Regions from separate parts of the Micromonospora sp. NPDC005206 genome, predicted to be linked through region 1. Evidence: riboswitches for the same ligand, from Rfam matches in the RefSeq annotation. Region 1 holds a riboswitch; each other region holds the start of a gene.

Region 1 (4,598 bases):
GGCGGCTGCCGCGGGTGCGACGGTGGTGAGCAGGGCGAGCGCGGTGACGCCGGCGAGGGCGGCCGTGCGTAAACGGGATCTGGCCATGGGGGCTCCGCGGTGTCGAGAGGGACATCGTTGCTGGTCAGTGTCGCCGCCGGAAGGAAGTTTCGCCAGATGTCGACGGATGGAAAATCATTGCCGCCGCGATGATCCGCCTGGGATGCAAGAGGCAGCGACGGATATTGATATGACCATGTGACAGGTGGTGAAGTGTCCTCCACCGAGCGGGTTCTCCCGCCCTTCGAGGAGGTAGTCCATGGCCCTCCGCACGCCCATCCCTCTCCGCCGCGTCCTGGTGCTCGCCGTCGTCACCGGGCTGGGAATCGTCACCGTCGCCACCGGGCCGGTCTTCGCGCGGCCGGCGCCGGACCGGACCGCCGAGCCGGCCGCCGCCGGCTACCGGGTGCTCGGCCCCCGGACCGTCGCCGACCGCAATGCGGTGGCCCGCACCGGGGCCGCCATCGACTACTCCGAACACGGCGTGCTGCACGTCTCGGCCACCGCGGGTGAGGCCGCCGAGATCGGCAAGCTCGGCTTCCGACTCGAACCGCTCGCCCCGCCGCCGAACGCCGAGCGCGGCGCCGGAGAGATGGGCACACTGGCCTTCCCGCCCGCCGACTCCAACTACCACGACTACGCGGAACTGACCGCCGTCGTGAACCAGGTCGTCGCCGACCATCCGGCGATCGCCCGCAAGATCAGCATTGGTTCGTCGTACGAGGGCCGCGACCTGATGGCCGTGAAGATCTCCGACAACGTGGGCACCGACGAGAGCGAGCCGGAACTCCTCTTCAACGCCCAGCAGCACGCCCGCGAGCACCTGACCGTCGAGATGGCGATCTACCTGCTCAACCTCTTCACCGACAGCTACGGCTCCGACTCCCGGATCACCAACATCGTCAACGGCCGGGAGATCTGGATCGTGCCGACGGTCAACCCGGACGGTAGCGAGTACGACATCGCCACCGGGTCGTACCGGTCCTGGCGCAAGAACCGGCAGCCCAACAGCGGCTCCTCCAACGTCGGCACCGACCTGAACCGCAACTGGTCCTACAACTGGGGTTGCTGCGGCGGCTCGTCCGGCTCCACCTCGTCCGAGACCTACCGTGGACCGTCGGCGTTCTCCGCGCCCGAGACGCAGGCACTGCGCAACTTCGTCAACAGCCGGGTCGTCGGCGGAACGCAGCAGATCAAGGCCAACATCGACTTCCACACCTACTCGCAGCTGGTGCTCTGGCCGTACGGCTACACGACCGCGAACACCGGGCCGGGGATGAGCGCCGACCAGTACAACACCTTCGCCACCATCGGCCAGCAGATGGCGGCCACCAACAACTACACCCCGGAGCAGTCCAGCGACCTCTACATCACCGACGGGGACAGCATCGACTGGATGTGGGCCACCCACGGCATCTGGGCGTACACCTTCGAGATGTATCCAGGATCGTCCGGCGGCGGTGGTTTCTACCCGCCCGACGAGGTGATCCCCGCACAGACCTCCCGCAACCGGGAGGCGGTGCTGATGCTCAGCGAGTACGCCGACTGCCCGTACCGGGCGATCGGCAAGCAGGCGCAGTACTGCGGCGGTGGTGGCGGCACCACGGTCTGGTCGGACACCTTCGAGACCGCGACCGGCTGGACCATCAACCCGTCCGGCACCGACACCGCGACCCTCGGGGCCTGGGAACGGGGTGCCGCCCAGGCGACCACCTCCTCCGGGGCCAAGCAGCTCACCCCGTACGCCGGCGCCAACGACCTGGTCACCGGTCGGCTCGCCGGTTCGGCGGCGGGTGACCACGACGTCGACGGCGGGGTGACCAGCGCCCGGTCCCCGGCGGTGACGCTGCCGTCGACCGGCACGCTGACCCTCTCGCTGGCCTGGTACCTGGCGCACGGCTCGAACGCCTCGTCGGCGGACTACCTGCGGGTGAGCGTGGTGCACAACGGTGGCACCACGGCGCTGCTCACCCAGGCCGGCGCGGCGAGCAACCGCAACGGCAGCTGGGCGGTGGCGAACCTCAACCTCACCCCGTACGCCGGCCAGTCGGTGCGCATCCTCATCGAGGTGGCGGACGCCTCCGGCGCCAGCCTCGTGGAGGCGGCTGTGGACAACGTCACCATCAGCGCCTCCTGATCGGATGGGGCCCCGTTCCGCCCCTGCGGGGCCCCACCACCCGTTTCTGACCCCCGCGATGCGCGACATATCGCCGTCGGTCGGTCATCTCGCCCCACCTTCCCGGGGCCAAGGTGATCGACACGCGGCGATTGGCCCTTGATCGATCCGGCACGTCCAGGCGGTGCGCTACCGTCTTAGCGACCACTCCGCAGCGAAGCCGGTGCGAAACCGGCGCTGTCCCGCAACTGTGATGCCCCGTCCTGACGGCGGGGACGAGCCAGGTCGCCTGCGGATCGGTCGCGACACGCGCTCTCGAGGAAGGGCGCCTCGTGGGCGGGCGTACGAAAGTCCCTGTCGGCGAAGCACCACACTCCTCGACCGACAGGAGGTCCCATGTTCAGACGTACCCCCCGGCTCTTCGCCGCGACCCTCGCGGTCGCCGCACTCGCCCTGGGCGCGTGCGCGGAGAAGACCGCCGACGAGCCGACCGCGAGCGGCAGCTCCGCGGCCGCCAGCTACCCGGTGACGGTCGGCTCGCTCACGCTCGACAAGCGCCCCGAGAAGATCCTCTCGCTCTCGCCCACCGCCACCGAGATGCTCTTCGCCATCGGCGCCGGCCCGCAGGTGAGCGCGGTCGACGACCAGTCCAACTATCCGGCCGACGCGCCCAAGAGCGACCTGTCCGGCTTCCAGCCCAACGCCGAGGCGATCGCCGGTAAGGGCCCCGACCTGGTGGTGCTCGCGAACGACACCAACAAGATCGTCGACCAGCTCGGCAAGCTGAAGATCCCGGTCTACCTCACCCCCGCGGCGGTCACCCTGGACGACTCGTACCGGCAGATCGCCGAGCTGGGCACGCTGACCGGCCACGCCGACCAGGCGACCGACGTCGCCGGCCGGATGAAGGACGACATCGCCAAGCTGGTCAAGGACCTGCCGCAGCGCGCCGAGAAGCTCACCTACTACCACGAGCTGGGCCCGGAGCTGTACAGCGTGACCAGCAAGACCTTCATGGGCTCGCTCTACAGCCAGGTCGGTCTGGCCAACATCGCGGATCCGGCCGACGCGGACGGCAAGAGCGGCGGTTACCCGCAGCTGTCCCAGGAGTTCATCGTCAAGGCCAACCCGGACTTCGTCTTCCTGGCCGACTCCAAGTGCTGCCAGCAGAACGCCGACTCGGTCCGGGCGCGCAGCGGCTGGGCCGGGCTGAGCGCGGTGAAGAACAACCAGGTGGTCGCGCTGGATGACGACATCGCCTCGCGCTGGGGCCCGCGGGTCGTGGACCTGCTCCGGGTCATCATCGACGCGGTCGCCAAGGTGCCCGCGTGACCGTCGTCCGTCGGTGAGCGCGAGGAGTGAACCGGGGTTGCGAGCCTCGCGGTCACGAACGGAAGAAGGCTCGGTGACCGGGGAGCCGCTGGTGGCCACCCCGGCGCCACCCACCCGGCCGGCCGCGACGCCACCCGCGTCGCGGCCCGCCGGGCTGCGCAAGCGCTGGCTGGCCGCCGGCGTGGTCGCGGTGCTCCTCGCGCTGGTCGCCGGGGTGTCGCTCGGCCCGATCAGCCTGCCGCCGGGCAGCGTCGCCGCCGAGCTGCTCAACCTGATACCCGGGGTGCACCTGGAGAGCGGGCTGACCGAGCGGGAGATCGCCATCGTCACCGAGCTGCGGCTTCCCCGGGTGGTGCTGGGCCTGCTCGTCGGCGGCCTGCTCGCCCTGGCCGGCGGCTGCTACCAGGGGGTGTTCCGCAACCCGCTGGCCGACCCGTACCTGCTCGGCGTGGCAGCCGGCTCGGGGCTCGCGGTCACCGCGGTGATCGCCCTCGGCGGCGTCGGCCGGCAGGGCGCGATCACCGGCCTGCCGCTGACCATCCCGCTGGCCGCGTTCGCCGGCTCGCTGCTCGCCGTGACGATGACCTACCTTCTCGGCGGCGCCGGTGGGCGGAGCCGGTCACCGGCGATGCTGATCCTGGCCGGGGTGGCGGTCTCCGCGTTCCTCTCCGCCGGGCAGACGTACCTGCTGCAACGGCACTCCGACAGCATCCAGCCGGTCTACTCCTGGCTGCTCGGCCGGCTGGCCACCGCCGGCTGGCACGATGTGCTGCTGGTGTTGCCGTACGCCGTGCTGACCACCGTGGTGGTGCTGCTGCACCGCCGCGAGCTGGACGTCCTCGCGGTCGGCGACGACGAGGCGAGGAGCCTCGGTCTGCACCCGCAGCGTTCCCGCTACCTGCTGATCGCGGCCGCCTCGCTGGGCACCGCCGCGGCGGTCTCCGCGACCGGCCTGATCGGCTTCGTCGGCATCATCGTGCCGCACACCGTCCGGTTGCTCGCCGGGGCGAGCTACCGCGTGATCCTGCCGCTGTCGTTGCTGTTCGGCGCCGCGTTCCTGGCGCTGACGGACGTGGTGGCCCGCACCGCCGCCGCTCCGGCCGAGATTCCG
Region 2 (4,598 bases), on a different contig from region 1:
ACCACCGCCCCGAGCGACCAGACGGCCGACGCCGGGCAGGTCCTCGCGGCCACGCTCGGCTCGGTGAGCGGCGGCGTTCCCGGCACGACGGGCTTCCACGCCCGGGTGCAGTGGGGCGACGGCACGGTTCCGGACGACGTCACGGTCGGCCCGGACGGCGCGCTGAGCGGACGGCACACCTATGCGCAGGAGGGCACCTACACGGTGCACGTCACCGCGTGGGACACGTCGTCGAGCAGCACCGCGACCTTCACGGTGACCGTGGCGCGGGGCGGACTCCAGCCGGCGATCGCGGTGTCGACGTCGGCCACCGTGACAACCGGTGACGCGGTCACCGTCAACGGCAGCGGGTTCGCGGCCGGTGAGCAGGTGACCGTGACTCTCGGCACCAGTCCGGCGCGGACCGTCAAGGTCGCGGCGTCCGCGGCGGGAGCGGTACGCGCCTCCGTCGCGACGTCCGGTGACGCCGAGCCCGGCCGGTACTCCGTCACCGCCACCGGCGCGTCCTCCCGGACGCCGGCGACGGCCACCGTCCAGGTGACCGGTCAGCAGGAGAAGCCGACCTACGATCCGCAGGCGGCGCTGACGACCACCGCGGGACCGCACGGTACGTCGATCACGGTCGACGGCGCCGGGTTCGCTCCGAACGAGGCGGTCACGGTCAGCTTCGGTGACGGCCTCGCGGTCAGCACCGTGCGCGCGAATGGTGACGGTGTCATCGCCGGTGCGACGGTCAGCGTCCCCGGGGCGGCGAAGGCCGGCTCGACCGTGATCACGCTGGCGGGGGCCGAGTCGGTGACGCGGGTCGCGCTGCCCTTCACCGTCACGAACTGAGTCGGCGGTAGCGGTAGCGCGCGGGGCGGGCCGGATCACGGCCCGCCCCGCGCGCTGCTAGCGTCGACCATGACCCCGCCCGGCGGGGGCGTCCGGGCCGGTGACCGTCGTCACTGACTCGACCGCCGACACGCCGATACCCGAGATGTGGGGTGTGACAACGGCGTCGTCCCTATATATGGTGTCGACGCAGCTGGTTCGGCCGCTCGTCTGCAGTGGTCGAGGCAAGAGGGAACCCGGTGGAATTCCGGGACTGCCCCGCAGCGGTGAGTGGGAACGACCGCCGTCATCAGCACTGGGCCGCCAAGCGGCCTGGGAAGCGACGGCCAGTAGGAGACCGGCGAGCCCGGTCGTGCCCACGAGTCCGAAGACCTGCCAGCGCGCCGTGCACCCGCACCCGGGTGGGCGGCGGCCCGACGCCGCGTGGGACGGCCGACGCCCCCTGACCCACGCCCGGCGTGGCGTCCGCCGGTGTCTGTCTCCTCGCGTCCGAGGGCCATCAGGTCTCGAACTCGCGAGGAGTGAGTGGTGACAGTCACCCAGGTGGTCCCGACCGGCGGCGACACCGACCTGCCGGGCCGGCGGCGGACGCAGATGCACGTCCGCAAGCGCGACGGCGCCAGCGAACCGGTGGACGTCAACAAGATCGTCCGCGCGGTCGAGCGGTGGACCGACGACCTGACCGACGTCGACCCGCTGCGGGTGGCGACCCGGACGATCAGCGGCCTCTACGACGGCGCGACCACCGCGGAGCTGGACCGGCTGTCCATCCAGACCGCGGCCGAGATGATCGGCGAGGAGCCGCAGTACTCGCGGCTGGCCGCCCGGCTTCTGGCCGGCTACGTCGACAAGGAGGTGCACCGGCAGGGCATCACCTCGTTCAGCACGGCGATCCGGATGGGCCATGCCGAGGGACTGATCGGAGACGAGACCGCCGCCTTCGTCGCCGCGCACGGCCGGACGCTCGACGACGCCGTCGACCCGGACGGCGACCTGCGGTTCGAGTACTTCGGCCTGCGCACGGTGTACGACCGGTACCTGCTGCGCCACCCGACCAGCCGGCTGGTGCTGGAGACGCCGCAGTACTGGCTGCTGCGGGTGGCCTGCGGGCTGTCCCGTACGCCGGACGAGGCGGTCGACTTCTACCGGCTGATGTCCAGCCTGGCCTACCTGCCCAGTTCGCCGACGCTGTTCAACTCCGGCACCCGGCACACCCAGATGTCCTCCTGCTACCTGGTCGACTCCCCGCGCGACGAGCTGGACTCGATCTACCAGCGGTACGCGCAGGTCGCCAACCTGTCCAAGTTCGCCGGCGGCATCGGCATCGCGTACTCCCGGGTCCGGTCCCGGGGCGCGCTGATCCGCGGCACGAACGGGCAGTCCAATGGGATCGTGCCGTGGCTGCGCACGCTGGACGCGAGCGTCGCCGCGGTCAACCAGGGCGGCCGGCGCAAGGGCGCGGCGTGTGTCTACCTGGAGCCGTGGCACCCGGACATCGAGGAGTTCCTGCAACTGCGGGACAACACCGGCGAGGACGCCCGGCGCACCCACAACCTCAACCTGGCCAACTGGATCCCCGACGAGTTCATGCGCCGGGTCGAGGCCGACGAGGTGTGGTCGCTGTTCGACCCGAACGAGGTGCCGGAACTGCCCGACCTGTGGGGCGAGCGGTTCGACGTCGCGTACCGGGAGGCCGAGGCGCAGGGCCGCTACGTGCGGCAGGTCCCGGCGCGGGAGCTGTACGGGAAGATGATGCGCACCCTGGCGCAGACCGGCAACGGGTGGATGACCTTCAAGGACGCCGCCAACCGGCTGTGCAACCAGACCGCCGAACCGGGCAACGTGGTGCACCTGTCCAACCTCTGCACCGAGATCATCGAGGTGTCCAGCGACGCCGAGACCGCGGTGTGCAACCTCGGCTCGGTGAACCTCGCCGCCCACGTCACCGACGGCGTCATCGACTGGCAGCGACTGCGCGCCACGGTCCGTACCGCGGTCACGTTCCTCGACCGGGTCATCGACATCAACTACTACCCGACCGCGCAGGCGGCGGCGAGCAACCCCCGCTGGCGGCCGGTCGGGCTCGGGCTGATGGGCCTGCAGGACGTGTTCTTCGCGCTGCGGTTGCCGTTCGACTCGCCGGCCGCGCGGGAGTTGTCCACCCGGGTCAGCGAGGAGTTGTACCTGACCGCCCTGGAGACCTCCGCCGATCTGGCGCGGCGCTTCGGCGCGCACCCGGCGTACGGGCAGACGCGGGCGGCGCGGGGGCAGTTGCAGCCCGACCTGTGGGGCGTCCAGGGGACGCAGACCGACCGGTGGACCGCGTTGCGGGAGCGGGTCGAGGCGTACGGGCTGCGCAACTCACTGCTGGTGGCGGTCGCCCCGACCGCGACCATCGCCTCGATCGCCGGTTGTTACGAGTGCGTCGAGCCGCAGGTGTCCAACCTGTTCAAGCGCGAGACCCTGTCGGGGGAGTTTCTCCAGGTCAACACCGCTCTGGTACGCGAGCTGAAGTCCCGTGGCCTGTGGACCGAGCCCGTCCGGTCGGCGATCAAGCGCGCCGAGGGGTCGGTGCAGGACATCGCGGAGCTACCGGCCGCCGTGCGGGAGTTGTTCCGCACCGCGTGGGAGCTGCCGCAGCGGGCGCTGATCGACCTGGCCGCGGCTCGCGCGCCGTTCATCGACCAGTCGCAGTCGCTGAACCTGTTCCTGGCCTCGCCGACCATCGGCAAGCTCTCCTCGATGTACCTGTACGCCTGGAAGGCCGGGCTGAAGACGACCTACTACCTGCGGTCCCGCCCGGCCACCCGGATCCAGCAGGCCACCGTCGCACCCGCCACCGTCGCCCTCGCCGTACCCGTGGCGACCGACCCGGAGGCGCTGGCCTGCTCCCTGGAGAACCCCGAGTCGTGCGAGGCCTGCCAGTGACCGCCGCCGACACCACCACCGACACGAGGACCACGCACATGCTGCTCGACCCCGGGATGGACCTCACCCTCCGCCCGATGCGCTACCCGCACTTCTTCGACCGGTTCCGCGACGCCATCCGCAACACCTGGACGGTCGAGGAGGTCGACCTGCACGCCGACCTCGCCGACCTCGACAAGCTCTCCCCCGCGGAGCGGCACCTGGTCAGCCGGCTGGTCGCGTTCTTCGCCACCGGCGACACCATCGTCGCCAACAACCTCGTGCTCAACCTCTACCAGCACGTCAACAGCCCGGAGGGTCGCCTCTACCTGTCCCGGCAGCTGTTCGAGGAGGCGGTGCACGTCCAGTTCTATCTGAACCTGCTCGACACGTACGTGCCCGACGAGAGCGAGCGGTTCGCCGCCTTCGCCGCCATCGAGAACATCCCCTCGATCCGCCGTAAGGCCGACTTCTGCTTCCGCTGGATCGACTCGCTGAGCGAACTCCGCGAGCTGCGTTCGCGCGAGGACCGGCGGAGGTTCCTGCTCAACCTGATCTGCTTCGCCGCCTGCATCGAAGGACTGTTCTTCTACGGCGCGTTCGCGTACGTCTATTTCCTGCGCTCTCGCGGCCTGCTCCACGGTCTCGCCTCCGGCACCAACTGGGTGTTCCGGGACGAGTCCATGCACATGGCCTTCGCGTTCGACGTCGTCGACACCGTGCGCGGCGAGGAACCCGACCTGTTCGACGGCGACCTCGCCGGGCAGGTCCGCCAGATGCTCACCGAGGCCGTCGAGTGCGAGGTCCAGTTCGCCGAGGACCTGCTCGGCCACGGGGTGCCCGGCCTGACGCTGGCC
Region 3 (4,598 bases), on a different contig from region 1:
GCCTAGGGGGCGACGTGTCTAGGGCAGCCGGTCGGTGTAGACCAGATCCATCGTGTCGGTGTGCCCGGACCAGCGGAGTTCGAGTTTCCAGCAACCCGCGTGCGGCATGTCGATGATCGACGGACCCGGACCGCCGGCGACCTCGCGGGTCACCCTGGTGTCGGTGCCGTACAGCGTCGCGGTGATCGCCAGGGCCTTCGGCGACGTCGTCTCGGACGATGTCGAGGCAGGGCGGGAGACCCAGAGGATCTTGTTGTTCGACCCGTCCTGTCTGACCTGAGCGAGCGGGTGAGCGAACAGCACCGCCACGATGTCGCCCTTCGCGCCGAAGACGTGCGGGACCCGGGCGTCCCCGCTGAACCCGGCGTCCGCCCAGTCGGGCAGGGACCCCGTCTCGATCCGCGGGCCGCAACCCGTCGCTGCGGTCGCGGAGGTCGTGCTGGTCGGCGCGTCGACCGGCGTGGCCGACCGGCCGGCCGTCGTGCACGCCGTCAGCAGGAGCACCGACCCCATCAGCAACCTGCCCCATGCACCCATCTCGCCCCTTCCGAATACCTGTCGATGAGTCAGAACGTCCTCGCACCATCAAGACACCGGACGCGCCCGCCAAGTTCCCCGTCCGAGCTTTCCTGGGAGTACGCCTAGTCCAGCGATTCGGCGATCTCGATCGCCTCGGCCCTCGTGAGGTCGCCCTCCAGCCGGTAGCTCGCGTCGGCCCCCTGCCAGATCAGGGTCGAGGCGGCGAGCCGGGCGGTCTCCATCCGGACCTGTCCGGTGCGATCCACGTAGGCCAGGACGTGCGGGCCGCCGACCCAGACGGCGAAGTCGCCGTCGACCTGGACCCACTCCGCTCCCGGCCGGCTGGTTTGCTTGTGGAACGCCAGGTCGAGCCGACCATCGAAGGCGTCGATGCGCAGCGCGCCCCCGTGGTAGAGCAGCGTGGCCACCCGGTAGGCGCCCGTGTCGTCGGGATCGGCGACCAGCACCCGCTCGGGCGGACCGAGCTTCGCCGGTAGGCGGATCGGGAAGCGCACCGCCCGTTGCGCCTCATCCAGGGCCGCGGTTCGCTGCGCGGGCAACGGCGACGGGGTGCCGGTGGGCAGCACCGGGTCGGGCGACGTGACAACGGTGACTCCGGCGAAGCGCAGCAGCCCCGCGACGGCGTCGGCGAGGGCCGCCCGTCCCGGTGGCAGCACCGCCACGAGCAGGGCGACGAGCGCCGCCGCCGCGTAGGCGCGCCACCGACGCCGCCGGGACGGGGGCTCGGTGAGCCGAGCGCGTACGCGCGTGGTCACGTCGGGCGCGTCGGGTGTCTCCAGCCAGGTGGAGAGGCCACGCAGCTCCCTCTCGAGGTCATCCACTCCGGACCTCCTCGCGGTCGAGCAAGCCGCGGAGCTTCGCCAATGCCCGGGACGTCCGCGACTTCACCGTGCCCCGCGGCCAGCCCAACGTCGCCACCGTCTCCTCCTCGCTGAGATCGAGGAAGAACCGGCAGACGATCACCTCACGGTCGCGTACCGGCAGTTGGCGCAGAGCGTCCACCAGCACGGCGCGGCGCTCCCCGGCGAGGACCGCGCCGACCGCGTCGTCCTCGGCGATCTCCGAAGCCGGGTTCGCCGCCGCGGCCCGCAGGACGAGGCCGTCGCGGCGGGTGCGTGACCGGTGCAGGTTGCGGGTCTCGTTGGCGACGATCGCCAGCAGCCACGAGCGGAACGACGACTCCGCCCGGTAGCGGGAGAGCTTTCGGTACCCCTTCACGAAGGCCTCCTGGATGACGTCCTCGGAGTCCGAGCCCGCGCCGAGTAGCACCGCCGTCCGGTACGCGGACGCGGTGTGCCGGGCGACCAGGAGGTCGTACGCCTCCAGGTCACCTGCCCGAGCGCGGGTGACGAGCACGTCGTCGTCCAGGGGTACCTCCGGTTGGGTCACCTTCATGACACCGCTCACGCGCTGCGGGTTCCAGCCGCGGCTCGGTCAGCCCACTCTCACCCGGCGTGCAGCGTATTGCCAGGAAACGGTGGTGCACTGGATGGGCGTCGAGGAGAGGAGTCGGTCATGGGCTGGTTCAGTCGGCGGGCCCGGGGCGCCGAGGCGACCCCCACGAAGCTGGACCGGGAGGCGACCCGGGACGACCTCGCCGCGCTCGAGGCGTTCATCGCCAGCCGGCGGGGGGTGGAGTTCTACCTGGAGCCGGAGACCACCGCCACCGACACCACGGTGGTGGCGATCGCCCACGACGGCGAGTGGATCCGTCGCCGTACCGGCACCCCGCGTGCGGCGGGCGCCATCGCCCGCAAGCACGCGGTGCCGCTGTACGAGGCGGCCCGCACCGGCTACCCGGAACGGATGCGCACCTGGAGCCGTGCCCACCCGGAACGCCACGCCCGGTGAGCGTGGCCGCGTCCGTCGAGGTGGCCGTGAGCCGCCGTCCCACCGGGCGATCGGGGCAGGCCAGAGGACGTGTGCGCACCCTTTGCTCTGCTTACCCGGGCGCAACGAAAAGGCGTCGTCACTGTTGCGCTGGCTGAAGCAGAGCAAAGGACGCGTCGCATTGACCCGGGGCGTTCCGATGCGGCGTCCGAGCACGCCTCAACCGCCAGATATCGATGAGAGTCATTCGCCTGGCCAGGCCGGGGTCGGCGTTGACCGGCGACGGACGGGTGTGGCAGCATTCGCGGCCTGACGGCAGTGAAGGAAGTCGGTGTGATTCCGACGCGGTCCCGCCACTGTCACCGGGGAGCGATCCCCCCTCGTGAGTCACGGCCGCGTGTCTGCGGTTGGAAGGCCGGGGGAGAGCGTCGATTCGGAAGCCAGGATACTTCGGCCGTCGGGATGTACCCCAGGGCGTGGACACCCGAGGAGGACCCGATGACGCACGGCGTCTCTTTCATTGACGGACACCGTCATGATCCGCTCGGCGGGCGCTCCGCCGCACCCACCGCCGCACCCGGCCCCGGTCGTACCGCCTGATGCCGCAGGGAAAGCCGAGCACGGTGCCCGCCGACGGTTTGACCACCCGGCAGCGACGTCACCGGCCGCTGCTGATGGTCCACACCGGACAGATGAAGGGAAAGTCCACCGCCGCCTTCGGGCTGGCGCTGCGGGCGTGGGCAGCCGGCCTGCCGGTCGGGGTGTTCCAGTTCGTCAAGAGCGCCAAGTGGCGGGTGGGGGAGGAGAACGCCTTCCGGGCCCTCGGCGAGGTGCACGAGCGCACCGGTCACGGCGCGCCGGTGGCGTGGCACAAGATGGGCGAGGGCTGGTCCTGGATCCAGCGTGGCGGCGACGCCGATCACGCCGCGGACGCCCTGGAGGGTTGGCGGCAGATCCAACGCGACCTGGCCGCCGAGCGCTACGGGCTGTATGTGCTGGACGAGTTCACCTACCCGATGACGTGGGGCTGGGTGGACGTCGACGAGGTGGTGGCCACCCTGGCCGACCGTCCCGGCTTCCAACACGTGGTCATCACCGGCCGGGACGCCGACCCGCGCCTGGTGGCCGCCGCCGACCTGGTGGCCGAGCTGACCAAGGTCAAGCACCCGATGGACGCCGGCCAGAAGGGCCAGAAGGGCATCGAGTGGTGAGCGCCGCCGCCGAGTCGTGGCCGCTGCCCCGCCCGATGGGCGACGACCGCGCCGGCCCGGACGGCCGCAGCGGTCTCCGCTGGCCGGGAACGGGTCAGCCGGTCAGGGCCCGGGCGAGGACGTAGCCGACGGTCGCGGCGGCGAGCCCGGCGGTCACACTGCCCAGCACGTTGGCCAGCGCGAGGAGCCGGTTGCCGGTCCTGGTCAGCCGCAGCGTCTCGTAGCTGAAGGTGGAGTAGGTGGTCAGCGCGCCGCAGAAGCCGGTGCCGAGCAGCGCGCTGACCGCCGGGCCGGCCGGCAGCCCGACGAGTACGCCGAGCAGCAGCGATCCGAACACGTTGACGGTCAACGTCCCCCACGGGAACGCCGAGTGGTGCCGGGCCTGCACGGCCCGGTCGGTGAGGTAGCGCAGCGGCGCGCCGACGGCCGCCCCGAGCACGATGAGCAGCACGGTCACCGGACGGCCCGCCCGTCGTCGCGGTCCCGGTCGAGCAGTCGAGCGGCGGCGGCGTCACCCAGCCACACCGCGACCAGGGCGCCGAGCACCGTCGCGGCCAGGTACGCCAGCGCGCTGACCGGGGCGCCCGCGACCACCGCCTGCTGCACGTCCACGGCGTAGGTGGAGAAGGTGGTGAACCCGCCGAGCACCCCGACCCCGAGGAACGGGCGGACCAGCGGTCGACCGCCGCCGACGTGCCCGAGCACCGCCATCAGGACGCCGATCAGCAGGCAGCCGGTCAGGTTGATGCCGAAGGTCGCCCACGGGAAACCGGTCCGCGCGTGGGGGAGGGCGTGTTGCAGGCCGGCCCGGGCCAGCGCGCCGAGCACCCCGCCCGCCGCGATCGCCGCGAGCACCGCCGCGGGATGAGCCTTCAGCTCGCCACGGTCGACGGGGACGCGCAGGTCGACGTCGGGGTCGGTACGCGGGTCGAGCGGTCCGGACATGATGCCTCCCCACCAGCACGGTGTCACTGGCAGGGACCGTTGGCGAGCGGCGTCGCGGTTCTCCCGGTGTCC
Region 4 (4,598 bases), on a different contig from region 1:
TACGACGACCGCGTACGACCATGGGCCGGCCCGATTGCGGCCCATGTGCCGATGAGCCGGGGCGGGTGCCGCGTCCACCATCGATGGCATGACGATGCGCGAGTGGCGGCTACCGGCCGCGTTGATCCTGCTGGGCCTGATACCGATGATCGCTGGTGCGGGACGGCTCACCGAGCTGGGCACCGGACCGGAGGTCACCCCGGCGAACGCTCGCTTCGTCGCCGACCCGCTGCCGGTGGTGCTGCACATCGTCGGCGCGGTGGTCTACACGACTCTCGGAGCCTTCCAGTTCGTACCCGGCCTGCGCCGTCGCCGCTGGCACCGCCTCGCCGGCCGGGTGCTTGTCCCCTGCGGACTGACGGTCGCGCTCTCCGGCGTCTGGATGGCGTTCGCGTACGACCTTCCGGCCCATGACAACGACGTGCTCGCCGGCATGCGGCTCGTCTTCGGCTCGGCCATGGCCGGCTCGATCCTGCTCGGCCTCGCCGCCGCGCTACGCCGGCACTTCGCCCAGCACCGCCGCTGGATGGTGCGCGGCTACGCGATCGGCCTCGGCGCCGGCACCCAGGCGTTCACGCACGCGCCGTACCTTGTCGCGACCGGCGAACAGCCCGATGGGAACGTTCGCGCCGGCCTGGTGCTCGCCGGTTGGTTGATCAACCTTGCCGTGGCCGAGTGGTACCTGCGTCGTCCGGCCCGCGCAACGTCGTCTCGACCGGCTCGTCAGCCGCGTGCTGCTGCCCGATGACATCGTCCGACGGCGACCCCGGGGACGACGAGCCGAATCCGCCGGCCACTTGGCTGCCGCCGCTACGAGCCGACCGCCAGTCGTAGTCCGAGCGCGACGAACGCGACCGCGCAGACTCGGTTGATCCGCCGCGGCCAGCGGCCGTCGGCGAGGCGGCCGGCGAGTCGCCCGGCGCCCGCGCCCAAGGCGATGTCGACCGTGAGCTGCACCGTGACGAACAGCGCGCCAAGGAGCACCAGCTGGGCGGTGGTGTTGCCCGCCGCCGGATCGACGAACTGGGGCAGGAACGCCACGCTGAACAAAATCATCTTGGGGTTGAGCAGGTTGGTGACCAGTCCACGCAGGAAGGCGCGCCCGGCACGACCACCGGGCTGCGACGCATCGGAAGCCGAAGTGCCGGCGCCACGCAGGGCCTGCACCGCGAGGATGATCAGGTATGCCGCGCCAAGCCAGCGGATTGCCGTGAACAGCACCGGCGAGGCTGAGATCACCGCGGCGAGACCGCAGACGACCGCCGCCACATGCACCGCCTCCCCCGCGGCGACGCCGAGCGCGGCCACCACCCCGGCGCGAGTGCCGTAGCGGGTGGCGTTGGCCAGCACGAACATCATGTCCGGGCCGGGAGTCACCATGAGGACGACGATCGCGGCCAGGTAGCCGGCCAATGCCGGCACGGAGAGGCCGAGCACGTCTCAGCCCTCCCCGGCGCCGTCAAGCAGCGCCCGCCTCAGAGTCAACCGGTGCTCCCGGCGGATCTCCGCCTCTCGGTACCGGCGCCGGTCTCCGTCGGTTTCCGGCAGCAGCGGCGGCACCGTACGCGGCTGGCCGTTGTCATCGATGGCGACCATCACCAGGTGCGCGGTGGCCACGTCGGTGGGCGGCACCGCCCGGTCCCACCGGTCAGCGGTCACCTTGACCGCAACCTCCATCGAGCTGCGCCCGGCCCACGTGATGCGAGCGTCCACATGGACCACGTCGCCAACCCGGACCGCCCGGAGAAACGCGGTCTCGTCGATGGCGGCGGTGACGGCCGGTCCGTCGGAATGGCGGGCGGCGACCACCCCGGCGACGGAGTCGATGAGGTTGAGGATCCGGCCACCGTGCACCGTACCCATGAGGTTGGTGTGGTGCTGATCCATGATCTGCGACAGGGTCAGGTGTGACGCCGACGGCGCTCGGCCGGCGATCGTGGCGGTGTCGTGCACAGCGGTAGTCCGTCCCTCGGGAAACCACACCGTCGGAACGCGGACACACGCTGACGAGCACGCACCCACGCACAGCGCGCGCGGCACGTCACCCGCCCAGCCCACCCGCGAGGCCGACGGCAGCGCACACGGTTGTGTACGCGGCACGGGCAGGTCTTCGGACTCGCGGGCATGGCCGGCTGCGCCGGTCTCCTACTGGCCGTCGCTTCCCAGGCCTCTGGCCCAGTGCTGATGACGGCGGTCGTTCCCACTCACCGCTGCGGGGCAGTCCCGGACTCACACCGGGTTCCCTCTTACGACGCCCAGCCAGTCACGACCGGGCGAACCAGCGCCGTCAGGAGCATAGCGGGTCCGCGACGCAGCCCAACCAACGCGACCGCGAGGCAGAGCGGGCGTCGTCATCCACATGATGAAGATATTCAAATTCGTGGTCTTCTTTGACCGCACGCAACTGCCCCTCGTCCTGGGCGTCGACCACCACGTACCTGGCGCGTACGCCGCGGCCGCGCCGCCACCGGCGCAGACCCGGGCAGCGACCAGGCCATTCGAGGTGTCGCTGACCGGCACCGGGTTGATCCAGCGACACCATTCGCGCGTACCGGTGACCGGGGGCCGCGAAAGGCGTCCCGTACGCTCACCCGAACACCTACTACAACCCGTCGTATTGTTTGGCCGCGGATGTCGTAGCCCTTGACGCCGGCGGCACCGGACACGGAGGTACCAGGTGACGGATGGTGACGAAATTACCGCGTGGGCCCTCGCGGCGGGTCGGGGCGACCATGACGCGGCAGCTCGGTTCATCCGCGCCACGCAGCAGCAGGTCCGGCGTTTCCTCGCCGCGCCCGCTGTTGCGGGAACTGTCGCAGCCGGATTCTAGGCTGGCGTCGTGAGCATGAACGGCAACTGGATGCGCGTTTCCCCGGACGAACTGGAATGTGCCAGGACCAACCTCGGCTGGGCCTACGAGATCGCGATGACGGAACGGGACGACAACTCCGGACGCTGGACCGCCACCGACAAGGCATGGAACGGGCTCGACTTCCTACTCGACCGGCTTGGCTTCGGGATTCCGCTGGTCCTGGGAGCCGAGAGGTTCGTGGAGTTGCCAGACGTCGAACCCGACAGCGACGAGATGTTCGACTTCCTCGAAAACCTCGAGGACGACTGGGGCTACGGGCCGCCCTCCTATCTGACACCGGTCCAGGTAGCGGGTGCTGCCTCGCAACTGGCCGCACTCACCGAAGACGATCTCATCCGCGGCGTCGACCCGCAGGAGTTGAAGCGCGCCGAGATTTACCCTGGAACCTGGGAAAAACCCGGCGAGCTGGCGTGGGTGGCGCACTATCTGCCAGGCGCCCGAAGCTTCTTCGCCGCAGCCGCCAAAGACGGCGATGCGGTGATCTGCTGGCTCGACTGAACGCACGCTCATCGGCATAGGGTGCGTCAGGGCCAGTCACGTGACGGCGATAGCCGACCCCTTCGGGTCCGCCGAAGAGGTCACCGCAGCGGATGCGCTGGTCATGGCGCGGTGGTCTTCGGCGGCCCCGTCGGCGCGGCAACCCCGACAACCATGCCCTGATGTCCGCACCGGCTGGGATCACATCAAGGTTGTCGAGTTGTTGAGGCGGTACTCCATCCACGCCACCGAGACTTCCACGCCGCCCGGTAGCGCGTATCGGCCCAGTTCCACGCGCCAGGCATCCTCCAGGTTGGTGGATATCCGGGGGCCGATGACGTCGGGTCTGGTGTCCGCGAATTGACGGAGGACACGGCGGGGAAGAGTGATCTTCCCTCGCCCGCGCAGGGTCGACTCGCCGACATCCCGGCACACCAGGTAGTCGAGATTCGGCTGGGCCCCGATCTCCTTCGCTCCCCCGCGGGCGGGAGCTAGGCCCGTCACCGCGAGTGCGTCCATGAAGGCGATCAGGGGTGCGGCGAGACCGTCGTCGGTGCCCGCGGCCCGCCAGGAGAACCAGAGTGGGATGCGGTCATTCCCCTCGTGTCGAACGAGCATGGTCGGCCCGGTGAGGACCTGATAGTCGCCTGCGCGGTCAGTCAGGCCGGTGAGCTTGTCAAGGCCGGGCTTGCCATTGCCGTTTCCCGTCACCAGCGGCAGGATCTCGGGGAGCAACTCCTGCGGAGCACTGGTCCGGCCCTCCATGTCGTCCCCGCCCGCCGATCGGACACGACGGCGCAGGTCGCTCTCGAACTCCTGGGTTCCTCCGGGTGGGAGCCGGTTGACGGCGAGTTGCAGGTGGATGAAGGCGAGGTCGTCCAGCGAGATGATCGAGCAGGCCAGCACGCCCAGTTCGGGGAACTCGCGAAGGTACGACATGATCGCGCTGGTCGATCCGACGCGGGCGGGTCCGACGAAGGTGATGGGCAGGGAACACCGCGGTTCCACGTCGTCCCATCGGGCCCGGGCCGCGTACTTCTCGGCCCTCGACCGGTCGTGCGGGCGGACCAGATACCAGTTGCCTTGCCGGTGGCCCGGCCGGATGTCGGCCCGCCAGAACCCGTAACCGCGTTTGCCGGCGAACTCCGCGAACGCCTCGGAGAGCTTGAGGCGCCGTTCGGCGCCGGCACGTCGGAGCGCCATGGCGAAACGCACCGCGACGACGGACGGTACCGGCCATTCCCCGTCG

Evidence for each region. Region 1 has a riboswitch for cobalamin ahead of ABZU69_RS28005 (ABC transporter substrate-binding protein). Riboswitches for the same ligand answer to the same signal wherever they lie in the genome.
Region 2: linked by a shared signal. The riboswitch ahead of ABZU69_RS24915 (ribonucleoside-diphosphate reductase subunit alpha) and the one ahead of ABZU69_RS28005 (ABC transporter substrate-binding protein) in region 1 are both predicted to bind cobalamin.
Region 3: linked by a shared signal. The riboswitch ahead of cobO (cob(I)yrinic acid a,c-diamide adenosyltransferase) and the one ahead of ABZU69_RS28005 (ABC transporter substrate-binding protein) in region 1 are both predicted to bind cobalamin.
Region 4: linked by a shared signal. The riboswitch ahead of ABZU69_RS20210 (acyl-CoA thioesterase) and the one ahead of ABZU69_RS28005 (ABC transporter substrate-binding protein) in region 1 are both predicted to bind cobalamin.

The regions. Positions count from the first base shown of each region.
Region 1 covers NZ_JBEXHU010000020.1:78,873-83,470, forward strand. Annotated here, with positions in the region: gene ABZU69_RS27995 (C39 family peptidase) at 1-87, opposite strand, end outside; gene ABZU69_RS28000 (M14 family zinc carboxypeptidase) at 299-2,176, shown strand; cobalamin riboswitch at 2,318-2,463, shown strand; gene ABZU69_RS28005 (ABC transporter substrate-binding protein) at 2,552-3,487, shown strand; gene ABZU69_RS28010 (iron ABC transporter permease) at 3,579-4,598, shown strand, end outside.
Region 2 covers NZ_JBEXHU010000016.1:208,654-213,251, reverse strand. Annotated here, with positions in the region: gene ABZU69_RS24920 (GH92 family glycosyl hydrolase) at 1-834, shown strand, start outside; cobalamin riboswitch at 1,012-1,229, shown strand; gene ABZU69_RS24915 (ribonucleoside-diphosphate reductase subunit alpha) at 1,429-3,762, shown strand; gene ABZU69_RS24910 (ribonucleotide-diphosphate reductase subunit beta) at 3,801-4,598, shown strand, end outside.
Region 3 covers NZ_JBEXHU010000001.1:109,863-114,460, reverse strand. Annotated here, with positions in the region: gene ABZU69_RS00540 (hypothetical protein) at 19-513, opposite strand; gene ABZU69_RS00535 (hypothetical protein) at 642-1,361, opposite strand; gene ABZU69_RS00530 (RNA polymerase sigma factor) at 1,354-1,929, opposite strand; gene ABZU69_RS00525 (hypothetical protein) at 2,056-2,391, shown strand; cobalamin riboswitch at 2,692-2,821, shown strand; gene cobO (cob(I)yrinic acid a,c-diamide adenosyltransferase) at 2,970-3,581, shown strand; gene crcB (fluoride efflux transporter CrcB) at 3,676-4,038, opposite strand; gene ABZU69_RS00510 (CrcB family protein) at 4,035-4,526, opposite strand.
Region 4 covers NZ_JBEXHU010000012.1:237,312-241,909, forward strand. Annotated here, with positions in the region: gene ABZU69_RS20200 (DUF2306 domain-containing protein) at 89-748, shown strand; gene ABZU69_RS20205 (LysE family translocator) at 811-1,437, opposite strand; gene ABZU69_RS20210 (acyl-CoA thioesterase) at 1,441-1,953, opposite strand; cobalamin riboswitch at 2,084-2,298, opposite strand; partial or broken gene ABZU69_RS20215 (RNA polymerase subunit sigma) at 2,678-2,794, shown strand; gene ABZU69_RS20220 (YfbM family protein) at 2,846-3,370, shown strand; gene ABZU69_RS20225 (hypothetical protein) at 3,551-4,598, opposite strand, start outside.